Regions from separate parts of the Aeribacillus sp. FSL K6-1305 genome, predicted to be linked through region 3. Evidence: predicted binding sites of a transcription regulator. Region 3 holds the regulator's gene; each other region holds the start of a gene.
The links. Region 3 encodes Rex, which represses fermentation and respiration genes when NADH is low (regulators of the CRP and FNR family bind a similar motif). Its sites were predicted from a motif close to TTGTGAAATATTTCACAA; they were not measured.
Positions count from the first base shown of each region.

Region 1: a site for Rex is predicted at 1,863-1,880, ahead of NST97_RS11995 (AtpZ/AtpI family protein). Genes of this name have one in related genera too.
Region 2: a site for Rex is predicted at 3,796-3,813, ahead of NST97_RS12240 (cytochrome c oxidase subunit 2A). Genes of this name have one in related genera too.

Region 1 covers NZ_JBBOQV010000002.1:456,975-463,247, reverse strand. The annotation lists gene NST97_RS12000 (S8 family serine peptidase) at 1-1,836, shown strand, start outside; gene NST97_RS11995 (AtpZ/AtpI family protein) at 2,019-2,246, shown strand; gene NST97_RS11990 (ATP synthase subunit I) at 2,249-2,632, shown strand; gene atpB (F0F1 ATP synthase subunit A) at 2,639-3,349, shown strand; gene atpE (F0F1 ATP synthase subunit C) at 3,419-3,631, shown strand; gene atpF (F0F1 ATP synthase subunit B) at 3,914-4,378, shown strand; gene NST97_RS11970 (F0F1 ATP synthase subunit delta) at 4,375-4,914, shown strand; gene atpA (F0F1 ATP synthase subunit alpha) at 4,930-6,273, shown strand, end outside.
Region 2 covers NZ_JBBOQV010000002.1:507,901-514,173, forward strand. The annotation lists gene ltrA (group II intron reverse transcriptase/maturase) at 1-865, opposite strand, end outside; gene NST97_RS12230 (b(o/a)3-type cytochrome-c oxidase subunit 1) at 1,456-3,096, opposite strand; gene NST97_RS12235 (cytochrome c oxidase subunit II) at 3,093-3,566, opposite strand; gene NST97_RS12240 (cytochrome c oxidase subunit 2A) at 3,582-3,737, opposite strand; gene NST97_RS12245 (DUF423 domain-containing protein) at 4,023-4,394, opposite strand; gene NST97_RS12250 (YwdI family protein) at 4,475-4,780, opposite strand; gene speE (polyamine aminopropyltransferase) at 4,931-5,779, shown strand.
Region 3 covers NZ_JBBOQV010000002.1:1,059,284-1,065,556, reverse strand. The annotation lists gene groL (chaperonin GroEL) at 1-1,204, opposite strand, end outside; gene groES (co-chaperone GroES) at 1,258-1,542, opposite strand; gene NST97_RS15030 (CPBP family intramembrane glutamic endopeptidase) at 1,791-2,522, shown strand; gene NST97_RS15025 (YdiK family protein) at 2,527-2,730, shown strand; gene tatC (twin-arginine translocase subunit TatC) at 2,823-3,569, opposite strand; gene NST97_RS15015 (twin-arginine translocase TatA/TatE family subunit) at 3,592-3,765, opposite strand; gene NST97_RS15010 (redox-sensing transcriptional repressor Rex) at 3,780-4,421, opposite strand; gene NST97_RS15005 (ABC-F family ATP-binding cassette domain-containing protein) at 4,733-6,273, shown strand, end outside.

The sequences.
Region 1 (6,273 bases), 600 kb from region 3:
AAAGGAGTGAAAGTAGCTGTTATAGATACGGGGATCGACTACAACCACCGAGATTTACAAAAAAATTATCAAGGCGGATTTGATTTTGTAGATCAAGACAAAGACCCAATGGAAACAGTCGCGAAAGACAATTCGAGGACAATTCACGGCACTCACGTAGCAGGAATTATAGCCGCAAATGGAAAATTGAAAGGGGTTGCTCCGGAAGCCTCCATCATTGCCTATAGAGCGCTTGGCCCTCATGGGTACGGGACGACAGACCAAGTTATTGCAGCGATTGAAAAATCGATTGAGGATCAGGTAGATATCGTAAATCTTTCCCTTGGCAATGATGTGAACGGTCCGGATTATCCGACAAGCCTGGCGTTAAACCGAGCCGTTGAAGAGGGGATAACTGCAGTTGTATCAAGCGGAAACTCTGGACCTAACATTTGGACCGTCGGTTCGCCTGGCACTGCAAGCAAAGCAATTTCCGTCGGCGCATCGACACCGCCTCTTGACGTAAAGTATTTAACCCTTTCAGGATTTCAAAAGAAAATACCAGCTGAATCTTTGTTCAATTCTGCCCCTTGGACAACAATTAGAGGACGGATAGAATATGCAGGCTTAGGGGAGAAAAAAGACTTTAAACCTTCTGTTAAAGGAAAAATAGCCTTGGTGAAGCGCGGGGAGATCACGTTTGCCGAAAAAGCGAAAAATGCAAAATCGGCCGGAGCCCAAGCGTTGATTATTTGCAACAACATGAAAGGGAGATTTACCGGCAATTTAGAAGAAAAATTGGACTTTCCTGTTGTCTCCATCTCAAAGGAAGATGGCGAATGGCTGCGCAAACAATTGAATGAAAAATCGTTCATCAAAACAACCATTCAGATAGAACAAGATCGCCTCGCGCCCTTTTCATCAAAAGGACCGGTAACAGTCACATGGGAAGTGAAGCCCGATCTTGTCGCGCCTGGTGTAGCAATTGACAGCACAATACCTAAAGGGTATATGGCTCTTCAAGGAACAAGCATGGCTGCTCCGCATATAGCAGGTGCAGCGGCATTGATCAAACAAAAGCATCCAGATTGGTCGCCGGAACAAATAAAAGCAGCTATGATGAATACTGCTAAACCGCTTTATGATCAAAATGGAAGGCTGTACAAGGTGTTTGAGCAGGGGGCGGGAAGAATCGATATTTTATCGGCTGTTCAGACAAGAGCTCTCATTTATCCGGCATCTCTATCATTCGGTCAATTTCACAAAAATATCGGCAGGAAAAAGAAAGAGATCACGTTAACTCTTGAAAATCTCTCCGATCAAGAAAAAACGTTTGTTTTTTCTAAACCGCATTATCAAAAAGGGGTTCAATGGCAGCTCCCTATTTCCGTAAAGGTTCCTGCTAACGGGAAAAGAGAAGTATCCGTCTCGATTGATGTTGCACCAAAATCATTGAGGGAAGGATTGTATGACGGGACACTTGTTGTGACAGCCGGCAGCCAGACAATCCGCCTTCCATATTTATTCGTTGTTGGCGAACCGAATTATCCAAAAATCATGGGATTTGAATTTGGGCTTGCCGATCAAGGGAATATGTACCATTATGAGCTTTATTTGCCGCAAGGGGCGGATGAATTCGGGATTGCCCTGTATGACCCGGACACTTTAACATTCAAAGGCTTTTTAGACTGGCAAAGAAATATTCCGGGAGGTTTGTTGAAAAGAGACATTTCCGGGCAATTTAAGGACATTCCAAACGGCGTTTACAAAGCGCTTATTTTTGCAAAAAAAGACGGGGAAGAAAGCAGCTATGAAACGACAATCATTTTAGATAAAAAAATATTAAAAAGTCAATAGAAACACCAAAAATATTTGTGAACAAATTGTGATATTCTTAACAAATAGCTCAACTTTTGACGTGAAACAGATTGACATTGATTGGTGCCTATTGTATGCTAAACGGGGTGGGATGATAAGGTTTTCAACAGCCTTTTGACATAATGAAAATAAGGTAATTTTATATTGTGAGGACATACCCAATGCGGCAAAAAGAGCACCATCCGCTCCGAGCATACGCTTTAATGACTGCCATTCTTTCCTATTTGGCAGGGTCAGTGCTCGTTGGGATTTTTGCAGGAAGATGGCTTGATCGACATTTGCATACAGAACCCGTTTTTTTGATCATCGGTCTTCTAATTGGACTGGCTGCGGGAATAATTGCGATGCTGAGATTAGTCCAACATTTTTTTCAGGAGAATGAACGGTAACTATGGATCGTATTGAAAAATTGTTTGTGCGCAGCAAAAAATATTTGCTGTTTTTGCTTGCCATCTATGTGTTAGCGTGGGGGTTTACTCCTTATCAAGATATTTTCCTCGGTCTTGCCCTTGGTACAAGCTTTAGCCTCTATAATTTATGGATACTAGTGCGTAAATCAAAGCAAATACAGCAAGCAATTGAAGAAGGCCGTACAGCACGTTCGCTTGGAACGGTTTCAAGGATGGCAGCCGCAGGATTGGCGGTATTAATCGCACTTAAATTCCCTGAACATTTCCATTTAATTAGCGTGGTTATTGGTTTAATGACAATCTATATTGTCATTATGATAGATTCTATTCTATACATTTGCGGACAAGCTTGGGAAGAGAGGTGAATTTTGTTGGGTCACGAAGCGCCGATAGTAAAATTATTAGGGCTTGAATTTAATTTGTCCAATATTTTAATGATTCTTGTATCTAGCGCAATTGTATTTATCATCGCCGTAATGTCGACCCGCTCTTTGGCAATGAAGCCAACGGGCATGCAAAACTTTTTGGAATGGGTCATGGATTTTGTGAAAAACATTATTAACAGCACGATGGACTGGCAGACAGGCGGCCGATTCCTTACTTTAGGAATGACGCTCATCATGTACATTTTTGTTTCCAATATGCTTGGTCTACCATTCGCTATCGTTGTTGACCATGAGCTTTGGTGGAAATCGCCTACGGCTGATCCTACCATAACGCTGACACTGGCCATTTTAGTCGTCGGTTTATCGCATTATTACGGGATTAAATTAAAGGGCTTTTCCGCCTATGGAAGCGACTTTTTCAAGCCACTGCCGTTTTTGTTCCCGCTTAAAATTATTGAAGAGTTTGCAAACACGTTGACGCTTGGTCTTCGTCTTTACGGTAACATCTATGCTGGGGAAATTTTGCTAGGTCTGCTTGTCAGCTTGGCAACTAGCGGAGCATTCGGCTTCATCGGGGCAATTATTCCGATGATGGCGTGGCAGGCATTCAGTATTTTTGTAGGTGCAATCCAAGCTTTTATCTTTACAATGTTAACAATGGTTTATATGGCGCATAAAGTTAGCCATGACCATTAAAAATAAATGACTTCATCATAATTTTTGTGTAAAAAATTATTTTTAAACAAATAAAGGAGGACTTTATTCATGAATTTATTAGCAGCTGCAATTGCAATTGGTTTAGCGGCACTTGGTGCTGGTATTGGTAACGGACTTATCGTATCTCGTACAGTAGAAGGTATTGCTCGTCAACCTGAGGCGCGCGGTATGCTTCAAACTACTATGTTTATCGGGGTTGCGTTGGTTGAGGCGATTCCGATTATCGCGGTTGTTATTGCATTTATGGCTTTTGGTGCGTAATTTGAAAATTTCAAAAGAGCCTTGCCTAGATTGGTGTTGAAAAAGGCTTTTTAGAAATCGGCATGCAATCAATTTGCGTGAAGTCCGAATCGAAAGGACAGCAAGTGAAAAAGAGGAAATGGCGAAGTTTTTTAAGCATCTTCGCCATTCCTTTATGTTGTGAATGGTAACAGAGTCCCAATATAGCCGGTAGTTGGAAAACGGAAGTTTTGAAGGGAGTGAAACGAAGCCGTGTTAACAGTTGAATTTGCCCTCGGAGCTGGAGGCTTCGCAGCAGGAGATATGCTCGTTCAGCTCGTTGTATTTTTAGTTTTGTTAGCATTGCTCAAAAAATATGCTTTTGGTCCGCTTATGGGCATTATGAAACAGAGGGAAGAATTTATTGCAAATGAAATAAACGCTGCGGAAGAAAAGCATGCGGAAGCCAAAAAGCTTGCCGAAGAGCAGCGTGAGCTATTAAAGCAAGCCCGCATCGAAGCACAGGAGCTTGTTGAAAATGCGAAAAAACTCGGCGAACAGCAAAAAGAAGATATCATCCAAGCGGCTCGTGCGGAGGCAGAAAGACTGAAAGAAGCAGCCAAGAAAGAAATCGAACACGAAAAAGAGCAAGCCGTTGCTGAATTGCGTAATCAAGTGGCATCATTATCCGTTCTTATTGCTTCTAAAGTGATTGAAAAAGAATTGAATGAGGCTGAGCAAGAGAAGCTGATCAATGATTATATTAAAGAGGTAGGAGAACAGTTATGATTGGCGGAGTGGCAAAGCGCTATGCGTCAGCTCTTTTTCAAATTGCAAAGGAAAAAAATCAAGTGAAGCAGTTTGAAGAAGAATTGCGGATTGTAAAGCAGGCGTTTATTGAAAATCAAAAATTGCTGCAAATTTTAGAGCATCCGAAGGTGTTGCTCGAAAATAAAAAATCATTGGTCAATGAAGCGTTTTCTTCATTGAGTGCTGAAATTATCAATACTCTTCTTCTGCTTATCGATCGCCATCGCATCCGCTTAGTTCCTGAACTTGTAGATAACTTTGTGGAGCTTGCAAATGAAGAACAGCAAACAGCAGAAGCAACGGTTTACTCCGTCCGTCCGTTGAAGGATGAAGAAAAGCAGGCTCTTTCAGAAGTATTTGCGCAAAAGGTCGGAAAAAAATCGCTTAAGATCACAAACATCATTGATCAGAACTTAATTGGCGGACTGAAACTTCAAATCGGCAATCGTATTTTTGACGGTAGCATCAAGAGTAAGCTCGAACGCATCGGGCGGAATTTAGCGAAAAGTTCGTAGATAGGGGTGAAACTCATGAGCATCAAAGCTGAAGAAATTAGTGCACTGATAAAAAAGCAAATTGAAAACTATCAGTCTGAAATAGAAGTTAGCGATGTCGGCACAGTTATTCAAGTAGGTGACGGGATCGCACGTGCTCATGGCCTCGACAATGTCATGGCCGGTGAGCTTGTCGAATTTTCAAACGGCGTTATGGGATTAGCCCAAAACCTTGAAGAAAATAACGTCGGTATTGTTATTTTAGGCCCTTTTAAAGACATTCGTGAAGGCGATGAAGTGAGAAGAACAGGACGGATTATGGAAGTTCCTGTTGGAGAAGAGCTGATCGGCCGCGTTGTAAATCCGCTTGGACAACCAGTGGACGGGTTAGGCCCGATTGAAACAACCAAAACACGTCCGATTGAAAGCCCTGCCCCAGGCGTCATGGACCGGAAATCTGTTCATGAACCGCTGCAAACGGGTATTAAAGCGATCGACGCTCTTATCCCAATTGGCCGCGGACAACGCGAGCTCATCATCGGTGACCGTCAAACAGGTAAAACGCAAATTGCGATCGACACAATCATTAACCAAAAAGAAGAAAACATGATTTGTATCTATGTTGCGATCGGACAAAAAGAATCAACAGTTCGAAATGTTGTTGAAACACTTCGTAAACACGGTGCATTAGATTATACGATCGTTGTAACGGCATCTGCGTCTCAACCGGCTCCATTGCTTTATTTGGCCCCATATGCCGGTGTATCTATGGGCGAATATTTTATGTACCAAGGAAAACACGTCCTTATCGTATATGATGATCTTTCAAAGCAAGCTGCCGCTTACCGTGAGCTTTCTCTATTACTACGCCGTCCACCTGGACGTGAAGCGTTCCCTGGGGATGTCTTTTACTTGCACTCCCGTCTATTGGAACGTGCAGCAAAACTTAGCGATGCAAAAGGCGGCGGATCTTTGACGGCATTACCATTTGTTGAAACGCAGGCTGGCGACATCTCAGCTTACATTCCTACGAACGTAATTTCCATTACAGACGGACAAATTTTCTTGCAATCTGACCTATTCTTCTCAGGTGTGCGCCCTGCGGTAAACGCCGGATTGTCCGTTTCCCGCGTCGGCGGTGCAGCGCAAATCAAAGCGATGAAAAAAGTTTCGGGTACGCTTCGGCTAGACCTTGCAGCATACAGAGAGCTTGAAGCATTCGCTCAATTCGGTTCAGATCTAGATAAAGCAACTCAGGCGAAGTTAAACCGCGGTATGCGTACAGTTGAAGTATTGAAGCAAGGCATCAACAAGCCGATCCCAGTTGAAAAACAAGTCATGATCCTTTACACCTTAACAAAAGGATTTTTAGATGATATT
Region 2 (6,273 bases), 550 kb from region 3:
TTATACTCTCTCTGGCGATTCGAACTTTTGGCTCTTCTGAAGATGTAAAACTAAATCCAAGAAACTTCCGTTTCCATGGTCGGTCAACCGCCGATTTTTTCTCGTTGACCTTTAGACGTAGTTTCCCCTCAATAAATCGTTGAACACTAGCCATTGTTCGTTCCCCAGCTCGTTTCGACTTCACATAAATATTGCAATCATCGGCATAACGAACAAACTTATGTCCTCTTTTCTCTAATTCTTTGTCTAGTTCATCTAGTGCAATATTCGAAAGTAGAGGGCTTAGAGGGCCACCTTGCGGCGTCCCTTGTTCTGTACTTGAAACCACACCATTAATCATGACACCAGCTTGTAGATATTTGCGGATTAGCTTCAATAGTGGCTTTTCTTTAATCGTCTTGGCTAATGTGTTCATCAGCCTGTCATGATTCACTCGATCGAAGAACTTTTCTAAATCCATGTCCACTACCCATCTATAACCATCCCTGATATAACCTTTTGCTTTCCTTACTGCGTCATGGGCACTTCGATTTGGACGAAACCCATAACTATGTTCGGAGAACATAGGGTCATATATCCTGGATAGTACTTGGGCTATTGCTTGTTGAATCAAACGGTCTGTCACGGTTGGAATACCTAATAACCGAACACCGCCATCGGGTTTCGGGATTTCGACTCGTCGGACAGGCATTGGTTCATAGGTACCCTTGAGAATGGCTTCTTTAATGGATATCCAGTTTTCGACTATGTGCTGACGTAGGTTTTGTACGGGCATCATATCTACTCCATGGCTACCTTTATTCTTTTCTACTCTTTGTAAAGCTAAAAGCATATTCTCCCGTGACAGGATTCGTTTCAAGAGCATCGTTATTCTTCCTTCCGTGAATAGCTGGTCTTCTTATGCCAGTGCTCACTCCACCCTCCAAGAGGACCCCTGCGGGATTCACCGCTTCCTCCCTCAAGTGAGGTACTATGTTTTCTGTGTTCAACATGACGCACTGAATGCAAAGGGCTATTCTCTCTTAATTGTTCGGTCCTTCCGAATTGTTCTAGACCAATCCGTACTATGACCTCTGCTGACTTCTGATGGTTCAGCTACTTATCACTAAGTAGGTTATGAAGGGTACTTCACATATCCATCAGACCTCCCCGGGTAAGAGTGTAATCTTTCCTTCCATCTATCTGCTTCATTTACTCTATATCACCTTTGGCAGAAAGGACTTTGTTTTGTTATGCAAACTCATCCAATGATACCTAGCCTTATATGAAGTTCGTGTTCCTCAGACCGGAAGTTCGCCGCTCGCTTCCTTCAGATTCCGCGTCACCACGGACACCCTTGCGTTAGGCTAACCACTACTTCTGCCTTCGTGGCTCGGGACTTTCACCCTAGAGATTACACCCATGCCGGGCGCACATAAAAAAAACCGGGCGTGAAAATTCCACGCCCAGTTTCTTCTACCAGAATTTAAATCCCGGTGAACTTGGTGCATTTTCAATGATATCGATGACCGGTACTGTATAAGCGATTACAATTAGCACAACAGACAGACCGATCCAAATTTTCCAATTTTCTAGAAGCAATGGCGTTTTTTCCGCATCTTCATGAACTTCACCAACTGGAAATTCTTCCGTTCCTTTTGGAGCAGCCACTGCCAAATTTATAACAATATAAAGAATCATCAAAATGGCAACGAATAAGATGGCTCCGCCAACCGCCATGATAGTTTGATAAGACATCCATTCCAACGCCTGCGGATGGTCTCCATATGTTGTATAAGCGGTCCGCCGAGGAGCTCCAAACAAACCAACTGTATGCATGGCTCCTGACATTAGGAACATACCGATGCACCAGAAAACGGTTTGAATGATCCCTAATTTATTTAATCGCGGTGTTAACGTTCTGCCTGTTAAATGAGGAACCAACCAATAGGAAATACCAAAAAACGTCAACGCTACAGTGGTGGCCACTGTTAAATGGAAATGTCCTGTTACCCATAAAGTGTTATGAACGACTTGGTTCATTTGGTTACTTGCATTAATGATTCCGCCTGCTCCGCCAGGAATAAAAACGAGCATTCCCATAAACGGTGCAAAAAAGCGAACATCTGTCCACGGAAGTTTTTTCACCCAGCCAAACAGTCCGCTGGCCCCTTTTTCTCTTCCGCTTATTTCAAATGTTGCAAACAAAGCGAAAGCTGTCATTAAAGATGGAACAATGACCATAAACGTCAACACAATTTGCAAAAACTTCCAAAACGGAGTGATCCCAGACTCTAGTATTTGATGATGGAAGCCGACTGGGATGGAAAAAAGAACAAACAGTACAAACGCCAGTCTTGCAAGCGAATCGCTGAAAATTTTCCCGCCTATTATTTTTGGAATGATGACGTACCAGCACATATAGGCAGGCAATAACCAGAAATACACTAATGGATGGCCGAAATACCAAAAAAGTGTTCTGCTTAACAGCACATTGATTTTATCGACTAACCCGAAGGACCAAGGAATAAACTGGAATAATACCGTTACTGCTACGCCCAATGTTGCTATGATCCATAAAATCATTGTGGCAACTGCCATAAAGCTTAATAGAGGAGACGGTTTTCCTTCATTTTTCTTTTTCCAGACAGCGTATTGGCTAAACATGCCAGCTCCGCTTACCCAGCTGCCGACTACAACAAGCGTCAGACCGATATAAAACCATGGCGATGCTTTAAGTGGTGCATAAAAAGTGTATAGAACGGTCGCTTTATTTAATAAGATCATAACCGTTGTAATCGCTGTTCCAATCGTCATAAGCCAAAAGCCGATCCAACCCGCCTTTTTGGCAAACGGAGTTAAATCACCTGTCGTCCGACTCATGGAAGCATATAAAAAACCAATGATAAAAAATGTTGTAAAAACAAGTGCCAACAAAACGCCATGAGCAGTCAAAAGCTGATAATACCCGATCCCTGCCGGAAGCTCAAGCGTTCCGCTTCTAACAAAAGCCTGCAATAACCCGGCAATCGCTCCTAAAAACAATGCAATATAACCAACTGCAATATGGGCGAGCGCCAGCTTTCCATCGTTTGGGTGAAGCGCTGTATTTTTCATGCTTTTGTCACCTCAATTTTCGTGCTCATCATTTGGTGCCCAGTACCGCAATATTCGTTGCAAATTATTAAATAGCTGCCGGGTTTATGGAATGTATGTGTAAGCGAATTCACATGTCCCGGGGTCACCATCATGTTGACATTTGTGCCAACGATTTCAAGGCCATGAACAACATCTTTGCTTGTCACGATAATATGAACTTTTGCTCCCTCCGGTATTTTTATGTCATTCGGCATAAAGGCAAAAGCTTGAGAAACTATAACAAGTTCGTATTCGTTGTCTCCAATTTTCTTTAAGCCTGGTTGATTAAACGGCTCTGTCGTATCGACTTTTTGCGGATCCAATGTGGTCAGATCACTCGGCGGATGATGACCTTGTGCAAATGCACTGATGCCCACGATTGTTAAAAACATCACAAGCGTACCTATACCTATTAATAGCCAAACCTTTTCAAGTTTGTGCAAATGCAAGATGATCCCCCTCCTTTATAATCGTTGAATAAATAAGTAGTAAACTCCAAACCAAGAAAGTATTAAAAAAAGAGCCAGCATAAGAACAGATAAAAAAGTGCCAAATAACGAATATTCTTTCTTTTGAGCAATTTCCTGCTCTTTTTTATCGGAGATGAATTCTTTTGCCACCCATAACACCACCTTTTCTTCTTTTAAAAAAATTGTAGTTTAGCTTACGTTAGTCAATCTGTGAAAAAAATCACATTTTCCATAGTACTTTTTGACAGTATGTTGAACAAAAAACATTGCATTCACACTGAATCTTCTATCATTAGGAAGCTAGGAGCCAAAATGAACGGGACACATTTTTGGATGAAGCTCTGGCTATGACCTTTGAATCGGTTAAGAAGGTCACCCTTTCATTTCTTTGCACAAAAAAACGCCTGTCCCGATATAGTAGACAGACGTTTATATTTACATATATTTAACTGCAGCAACAGCAAGAAGAACCCATGCAATTAAAAATGAAATGCCTCCAAGCGGCGTAATTGCACCTAACACTTTGATCTGCGTCACACTTAATATATACAGGCTTCCGGAAAACAGGAGAATACCGATGAGCATCAGCCACCCGGCCCAATTTGCATAGCCTGCCTGCGGATGCTGCTGCAAAAACAGAGCCGTGACAAAAAGGCCTATCGAATGGAACATTTGATATTGTACACCTGTTTGCCATGTCTCCAAATATTTTTGCGGAATTTTCCCTTCCAAACCATGGGCGCCGAATGCTCCTAAAGCTACAGACAAAAAAGCACCGACGGCTCCAAGAATGAAAAATATTTTCATCATCTTCACCCCTTTTTCCCTTCATCTTACCTTATCGTCCGTTTTTTTTAAATGAAGATTTTACAGATGACAAGATTTTGTTAGAAATCAAAAATAGATTCTCCATTTGCATCGTCTTCGACCAACAAACGTTCTTTCATTGTCAGCGTTTTGCTGTTTGCATTTCCGATCATTTTTTCCAGCTCTAATGGAGTTATTTCACTTTCGCTTTTTGGCTCTTGACTAGCTGAAAAATCATAATTTTCCTCTTGTTGATCCAAAATAACATCACATAAAGAACGGATGACAAGAAGCCGGGCTTTTAGATCATGAGGTGTTCCTGCTGCCTTTGCCTTTTTCAGTTCCTCCTCCATTTTTCCTATTATGCTTGAGACCGGTATATTCAACTCCTATCGCTCCTTATTGAAAGATAATGATCTTGCTTTTTTATCATATTTGATTTTTTCCTTATTGACAAACTTGTCTGCTTCATTCACTTTTCATAACAAACTTGTTACAATAAGTAAGGAATTTTTGAGCACAAGGAGGGCCTGCAGATGGACAATCAATATTTGCAAACAATAAACGGCGATTTATGGTTAACAGAAGATGAAAGAGAAAATTTAAAAATCAGCTATAGAATCAAAGAAGTGCTTTTTTCAAAGCAATCCCCTTTTCAACATGTTATGGTATTGGATTCATATGATTTTGGCCGCATGCTAGTGCTAGATGGAGTTGTGCAAACCACTTCTATTGATGGGCATATATATAATGAAATGATTTCCCATATCCCGCTCAATCTCCACCCAAATCCGGAAAAAGTGCTGATCATCGGCGGCGGAGACTGCGGTGTTGCCAGAGAAGTGTGCAAATATGATTCAGTGAAGGAAATCGATATGGTGGAAATTGACGAGCTTGTCGTTTCCGCATGCAAGGAGCATCTGCCTGAAGTGTCAGGAAACTTAAGCGACCCGCGCGTAAATTTCTTATTTATTGACGGCGTGAAATATGTAGAAAACAAACAAAATGAATACGATGTGATCATTGTTGACTCTTCTGACCCGATTGGACCGGCAGAACAGCTGTTTTCAAAAGATTTTTATACCAACCTATATAAAACGTTAAAAGACGATGGCCTCATGGTATGCCAAAGTCAATCGCCTGTTTTCCATTTGGATGTTTTAAAACGGTCTTATAGCCATATTCAATCTTTATTCCCGATTACAAAACTATACACAGCTGTTGTTCCTACATATCCGGGAGGACTATGGAGCTTTACAATCGGATCGAAAAAATATGAAGATGTAAAGTCGGACAATTTTTCGAAAGATACAAAATATGTAAATCAAGCCATTCTCGAAGGATGCTTTAAGCTTCCTGAGTTTTTGCAGCAAGCATTGAAATAATGGACCCTGGCCCAAAAGTCATTGAAAGTTGGCTTTTGGGGCCTCTATTTGTTTTAACAAAAAACACACTTTCTAGTAAAAATGCAAGCGTCAAACGAACAATAAAGAAAGAACTGTGTGCTGCAAAATAAAGTACATAATATTGCAATCAGACAAAGACGAGAATTTGCTTAAAGAAACGCAAAAAGTGAGAGGCGATGGTAAAGCACCTCTCATTTAGATAAAATCTCTTTTGCAACTGGGAATTCGCCTATGCTGGTATTCGCCAGCTACTTTCAAAAATACAAAAGCCAATGAAGAAAAACGAGCTGTTTTCTCCACTTACTTCATTTAGCGACTTTATCAGAAAGTCTAAAATATGATATGTTGCTTATTTTTCAAACAGTTTACAAATAAATGGGATGCCAATCATCAAATGGTATTTTGATAACTTGATGAAACTATTTGTGAAATATACTCACCTACTAAAACAACTAATCCCGCAAAAACTGCGG
Region 3 (6,273 bases):
GAGTGGAGTTAAGAGCGTCTTCGATGCGAAGTTTACGTTCTTTCAATTCTGTTTCAGTAGCGGCACCAACTTTGATAACTGCTACGCCGCCAGCTAATTTTGCTAAGCGCTCTTGAAGTTTTTCTTTATCAAATTCAGAAGTTGTTTCTTCCAATTGAGCTTTAATTTGATTTACGCGAGCTGCAATTTTGTCGCTTGCGCCTGCGCCTTCAACAATTGTAGTTGTTTCTTTCGTTACAACAACTTTTGCAGCGCGGCCTAATTGAGAAATAGTAGCGCTCTTAAGATCTAAACCTAAATCTTCTGTAATAACTTCACCATCTGTTAAAATGGCGATATCTTCTAACATTGCTTTGCGGCGGTCACCGAATCCAGGAGCTTTTACAGCTACAGCATTAAATGTACCGCGAAGTTTGTTCACAACTAATGTTGCTAAAGCTTCTCCTTCAACATCTTCAGCAATGATTAATAAAGGTTTGCCTTGTTGTACAACTTGCTCAAGAACTGGCAAGATTTCTTGGATGTTAGAGATTTTCTTGTCGGTAATTAAAATGTATGGATTTTCAAGAACAGCTTCCATTTTATCAGAATCTGTTACCATGTATGGAGAAGCATATCCGCGGTCAAACTGCATTCCTTCTACAACGTCTAGCTCAGTAGTGAAACCTTTAGATTCTTCAATAGTGATAACGCCATCGTTACCAACACGTTCCATTGCTTCAGCAATTAATTTACCTACTTCATCATCCGCAGCAGAAATAGCAGCAACTTGAGCAATTGATTCTTTTCCTTCAATTGGTTTAGAAATTGCTTTTAATTCTTCAACAGCTGTAGCAACTGCTTTTTCAATTCCTTTACGCACACCCATTGGGTTTGCGCCAGCTGTTACGTTTTTAAGTCCTTCGCGGATCATTGCTTGAGCTAAAACTGTTGCAGTAGTTGTACCGTCCCCAGCAACATCGTTTGTTTTGCTAGCAACTTCTGCAACTAATTTTGCACCCATGTTTTCAAATGGATCTTCTAATTCAATTTCTTTTGCAATCGTAACGCCATCGTTTGTAATTAACGGAGAACCGAATTTTTTCTCAAGAACAACGTTACGGCCTTTTGGTCCTAAAGTAACTTTAACCGCATCTGCTAATTTATCCACACCACGCAGCATTGCACGACGTGCTTCTTCACTGAATTTAATTTCTTTTGCCATGTTGCGAAAACCTCCTCAAAATTTAAATTGTCTATGATATTGGGCTGTCTCTATTAGCCGATCACAGCCAAAATGTCGCTTTCACGCAAAATTAAGTATTCTTTGCCGTCATATTTTACTTCTGTGCCGGCGTATTTTGAGAAGATAATGCGATCGCCAACAGCAACTTCAACTGCAACACGTTCACCGCTGTCTAATACACGACCAGTACCAACTGCTACTACTTTACCTTCTTGAGGTTTTTCTTTAGCTGTGTCAGGCAATACGATGCCGCTTGCTGTTTTTTCTTCTGTTTCAACAAGTTCAATTACAACGCGATCACCTAATGGCTTTAACAAGGGAAACAACCTCCTCAAATATCTTTTGAGATTTTCAAAATTTATTCCTTATTCATTATTAGCACTCATTGCTATCGAGTGCTAACACCAATTATTATATTAAAGAAACCTCCTCTATTTTTCAAGTCTCTTTTAAAAAAATTTTAACATCCTCCATTAAGTGCTTCCCTTGTCAAAATTGTTTTTCTTTCTTAAAACCATTGTGTGTTAAAATAGTCATATGAATCTTTTATAAAGGAGAACTATTCGTGAAAAAGCAATATTGGTGGATCATCATTACGTACATCATTATGCAGCTCTCATCCTATATTGGAGTTCCCCTTTTTTATGAACTGGGTGTTGGCGTCGATGAAAATCTCAATGCAGGACTTTTTCAAGCGCAAGCATATTGGTCGATTACAAGTTTTACTGCTGCGTTTGTCATTATTTTATTTCTCCTTCGTCATGAACGAAAAAATAATGTCCGGATTGAAAAAGCTTCTTTCGGCGAATCTGCCATATGGGCTGTTTTCGGAGTTTTTTTAGCTTTTTTCATTCAAACAATCGTTGGCAATATTGAAATATATGTACTTAAAGTTAATCCGATGTCGGAAAATACTCAAGTTATTATGGATTTAATTGAAGCAACGCCTTATTTGATTATTGTCACATCAATAATAGGACCGATTCTTGAAGAAATTATCTTCCGAAAAATTATTTTCGGGGTGATTTATCAAAAAACGAATTTTTGGATCGGCGCGCTTGTCAGCTCGCTATTGTTCGGCATCGTGCATGGGGAACCTGAACTTTTATTGCGTTATACAGCAATGGGGTTTACGTTCGCTTTTTTATATTATAAAACAAAACGCATATTAGTCCCTATTTTTGCCCATACAATGATGAATACAATCGTAGTCATCATTCAAACAATTTATCATGATGAGATTGAAAACATGATGAAGCAAATGGAACAAATACAAATCATTATTGGAGGCAGCTAAGATTATGAATTTTCATCCCGTTTCCATGGGACTCTTCTATTTTATCATGGGAGTTCTATTTACATATTTAGCAATTCATCATGCTGAAAATGGTATGTGGACAGCTACAAATATGATTTTAATGATTTTAGCCACGTTTGATTTTGCTGTTTCCATCCGCATGTTCACTTTCTCATATAAAATTCGGAAAGCAAAAAACAACCGATGAGGTGTAATGATATTATCCCTCTTGTGTAGACAGTAGGAAAAAAGCCTATACTGTCTTCACAAGAGGGATATGTTTATAACAGCCCATCGGTTTTACTTTTGATCTGATTCTTTTATTTGAGAAGACTGTGCTTTTTTGTAAGCAAATCTTGAAACAATGATACTTATTTCATACAAAATGAATAGCGGAATCGTGACCATTAAATGCGACACAATTTCAGGCGGCGTAATAATCGCTGCGATAACAAGCAATACAAAATACGCATATTTTCTAACCTTTGCCAAAAACGCCGGATTGATGATCCCGAGTCTTGTTAAAAACATAATGACAACGGGAAGCTGAAACAACAGTCCGAAAGGCAATGTTAACTGCAGCAGGAAACGAAAGTATTCATTTATTCCTATCATTTGTTGAATGTTTAAATCATTGGAAAGCCGCCCCATAAAATCGATGACAAAAGGAAACAAAATAAAATAAGAGAAGCTTATTCCTAAAAGAAATAAAGCAACCGACAACGGTATATAGCTTAATGTGACCCGCCTTTCTTTTTCATACAGTCCTGGGCTGATAAACGCCCAAAGCTGGTACAATAAAACAGGGAAAGTTAGAATTAAAGCAATAATAAATGTAATCTGCATATAAACGATCAATGGATCTGCAGGACGAAAAGCATTTAAGGCGAATTGCTTTGCTTCATCAGTTTGCTGTAAAAAAACAATAATTGGCTTCGCTATGAAAAAGCCAGTAATCATAGCAACGAAAAAGAAAACGACTACAATAATCAGCCGTTTTCTAAGCTCCGCTATATGCTCCAACACGGACATTTTTTTTTCGCTCATCATTATTCATCCATTCTTCTTGCTATTCATTTTTCTTGTTTTCTTCATCATCGTCTGCTAAGCCCTTCGTGGCACTTTTAAACTCCTTTAATGATTCTCCTATAGCTTTTCCAAGCTCAGGAAGTTTTTTCGGCCCGAAAACAAGCAGAGCTGCAAATACAATCAACAGCAAGCTTCCAATTCCAATTGTTGGCATTTAATATCGCTCCTTCAATCTTCATTCGAATAATGTTTTAAAAAATATGCAAGAGCCTGAAGTTCAACAGATAGATCGATATGATGAATCCGAATTTTATCCGGAACATTTAAGCGAGCCGGCGTAAAATTTAAAATGCCTTTTATGCCTTTTTCCACTAACCGATCCGTTATTCCTTGAGCGGCGGTTGCCGGGACCGTTAATATCGCAACAGGCACATCATCAGGCAATTCACTTTCTAGCTGATCCAAATGATAAATTGGAACTCCACCAATTTTCATTCCTACTTTTCGTTTATTAATGTCAAATGCAATAACAATTTGTGTGTTGTTATTTTTTGTAAAATTGTAATTTAAAAAAGCTGTTCCCAAATTTCCGACGCCAATGAGGGCAACTTTGGTCAACTCATCTTGGTCAAGCGTCTTTCTAAAAAATGATAACAAATAATTGACATTATATCCATAACCTTTTTTGCCCAGCGCTCCGAAATATGAAAAGTCCCTTCTAATTGTCGCAGAATCTACTTTTACTGCTTCACTCAGTTCTTGAGAGGAAACACGTTGTTTTCCCGAGGCATGTAAATTTTGCAAAAACCGATAATATAGAGGTAATCTTTTTGCAGTTGCTTGCGGTATCTTAGATTGATCTTGATTCAATGCTCATCCCTCGCAATCCAAAACAACCTGACTAATTTTGTTTTTAACTATGTTTTCTAGCAAGCGGCTGCTCGCCTGTATGAAACAATATCAGACTGATAACGCTTCCATCCTGATCTTCTTCTCCGTCTACATTTCTTTTTATTTGTTTTTTCTCCAAACTCTCCTTATATAAAAACTATACACTATTTTTTTATTCGTGTCTTTTGAACGATTGTTACAATTTCTTGTCCTTTTGTTCATCAGGTCAGTTGCCTGCAGTCAAATATATAGGCTACACTTATTCTAGCAAAGATTGAGGTGAACTATGGATGATTTTATTGCAGTTAAACAAAATCACAAAATATTATGGTGCTGACCTTATTTTATCGAATATTAAGCTGGAAATCCAAACAGGAGATAAAATCGCCGTTGTAGGCCGCAATGGAGCCGGAAAATCAACATTATTGAAAATCATTGCCGGTGAAATGCCCTTTGATTCTGGTGAAATTGTGAAGCCAAAAGATTTAACAATCGGCTATCTGGCACAAAACACAGGATTAGAATCAACTAAGTCGATATGGGATGAAATGCTAACCGTTTTTGAAGAGCTGCGGAACATCGAAGCTGAGCTGCGAAATATTGAACAAAAAATGGCAGCTATCTCCTCAGCTGGAGATTCTCATGCTTTGCAAAGCTTAATGAAGGAATATGATTCACTCCAACATTTATATAAAGAAAATGGCGGATATCAATATGAGGCGGATATCCGTTCTGTGCTGCATGGATTAAGGTTTGCTGATTACGACTATTCAACTAAAATTTCGGTTTTGAGCGGAGGACAAAAAACCCGGTTAGCACTCGGAAAGCTCCTGTTGAAAAAACCGGATCTGCTCATACTCGACGAGCCGACAAACCATCTCGACATGGAAACATTAAACTGGCTCGAACAATATTTACAGCATTATAATGGAGCGGTTCTAATTGTTTCCCATGACCGGTACTTTTTAGATCGCGTTGTCAACACTGTTTATGAAATATCACGAACAGTTTGTACGAAGTATGTTGGGAATTACAGCACTTATTTAAAACAAAAAGCGGAAGCGTACGAAAGGGAATTAAAACAATTTGAAAAACAGCAAGAAGAAATCGCGCGGATGAAAGATTTTATTCAACGAAACTTAGCAAGAGCATCGACAACGAAACGTGCGCAAAGCAGAAGGAAAATGCTTGAGAAAATGGAAATACTGGACAGACCCGCTGGGGACGAGAAGTCAGCCAGCTTTTCCTTCGAAATCGAAAAGCAAAGCGGCAATGACGTGTTAAAAGCCATTGATTTGTCCCTTTCCTACGATCAAAAAACTCCGATCGTGAAAAATATTAACTTTTCGATCAACAGGAAGGACTCAATTGCTTTAATAGGGCCAAACGGAGTTGGTAAATCTACCTTATTAAAAACGATCATCAACCGCTTAAAGCCGCTGAGCGGAAAAATTCAGTTTGGATCTAATGTCCAAATCGGATATTATGACCAGGAACAAGCGGATTTGTCTTCATCTAAACGGGTTTTAGATGAATTGTGGGATGACTATCCCGAAAAAACAGAAAAAGAAATCCGAACGGTTTTAGGGAATTTCCTTTTTTCCGGAGATGAAGTGCTGAAAACCGTCTCGTCTTTAAGCGGAGGAGAAAAAGCTCGGCTCGCTTTAGCGAAATTAATGCTAAAAAAATCTAACTTTCTCATCATGGATGAACCTACGAATCATCTGGATCTCGACAGCAAAGAAGTATTGGAAAACGCTCTGATAAATTTTCCTGGAACAATCTTGTTTGTTTCGCACGATCGTTATTTTATCAACAAAATCGCGACCAA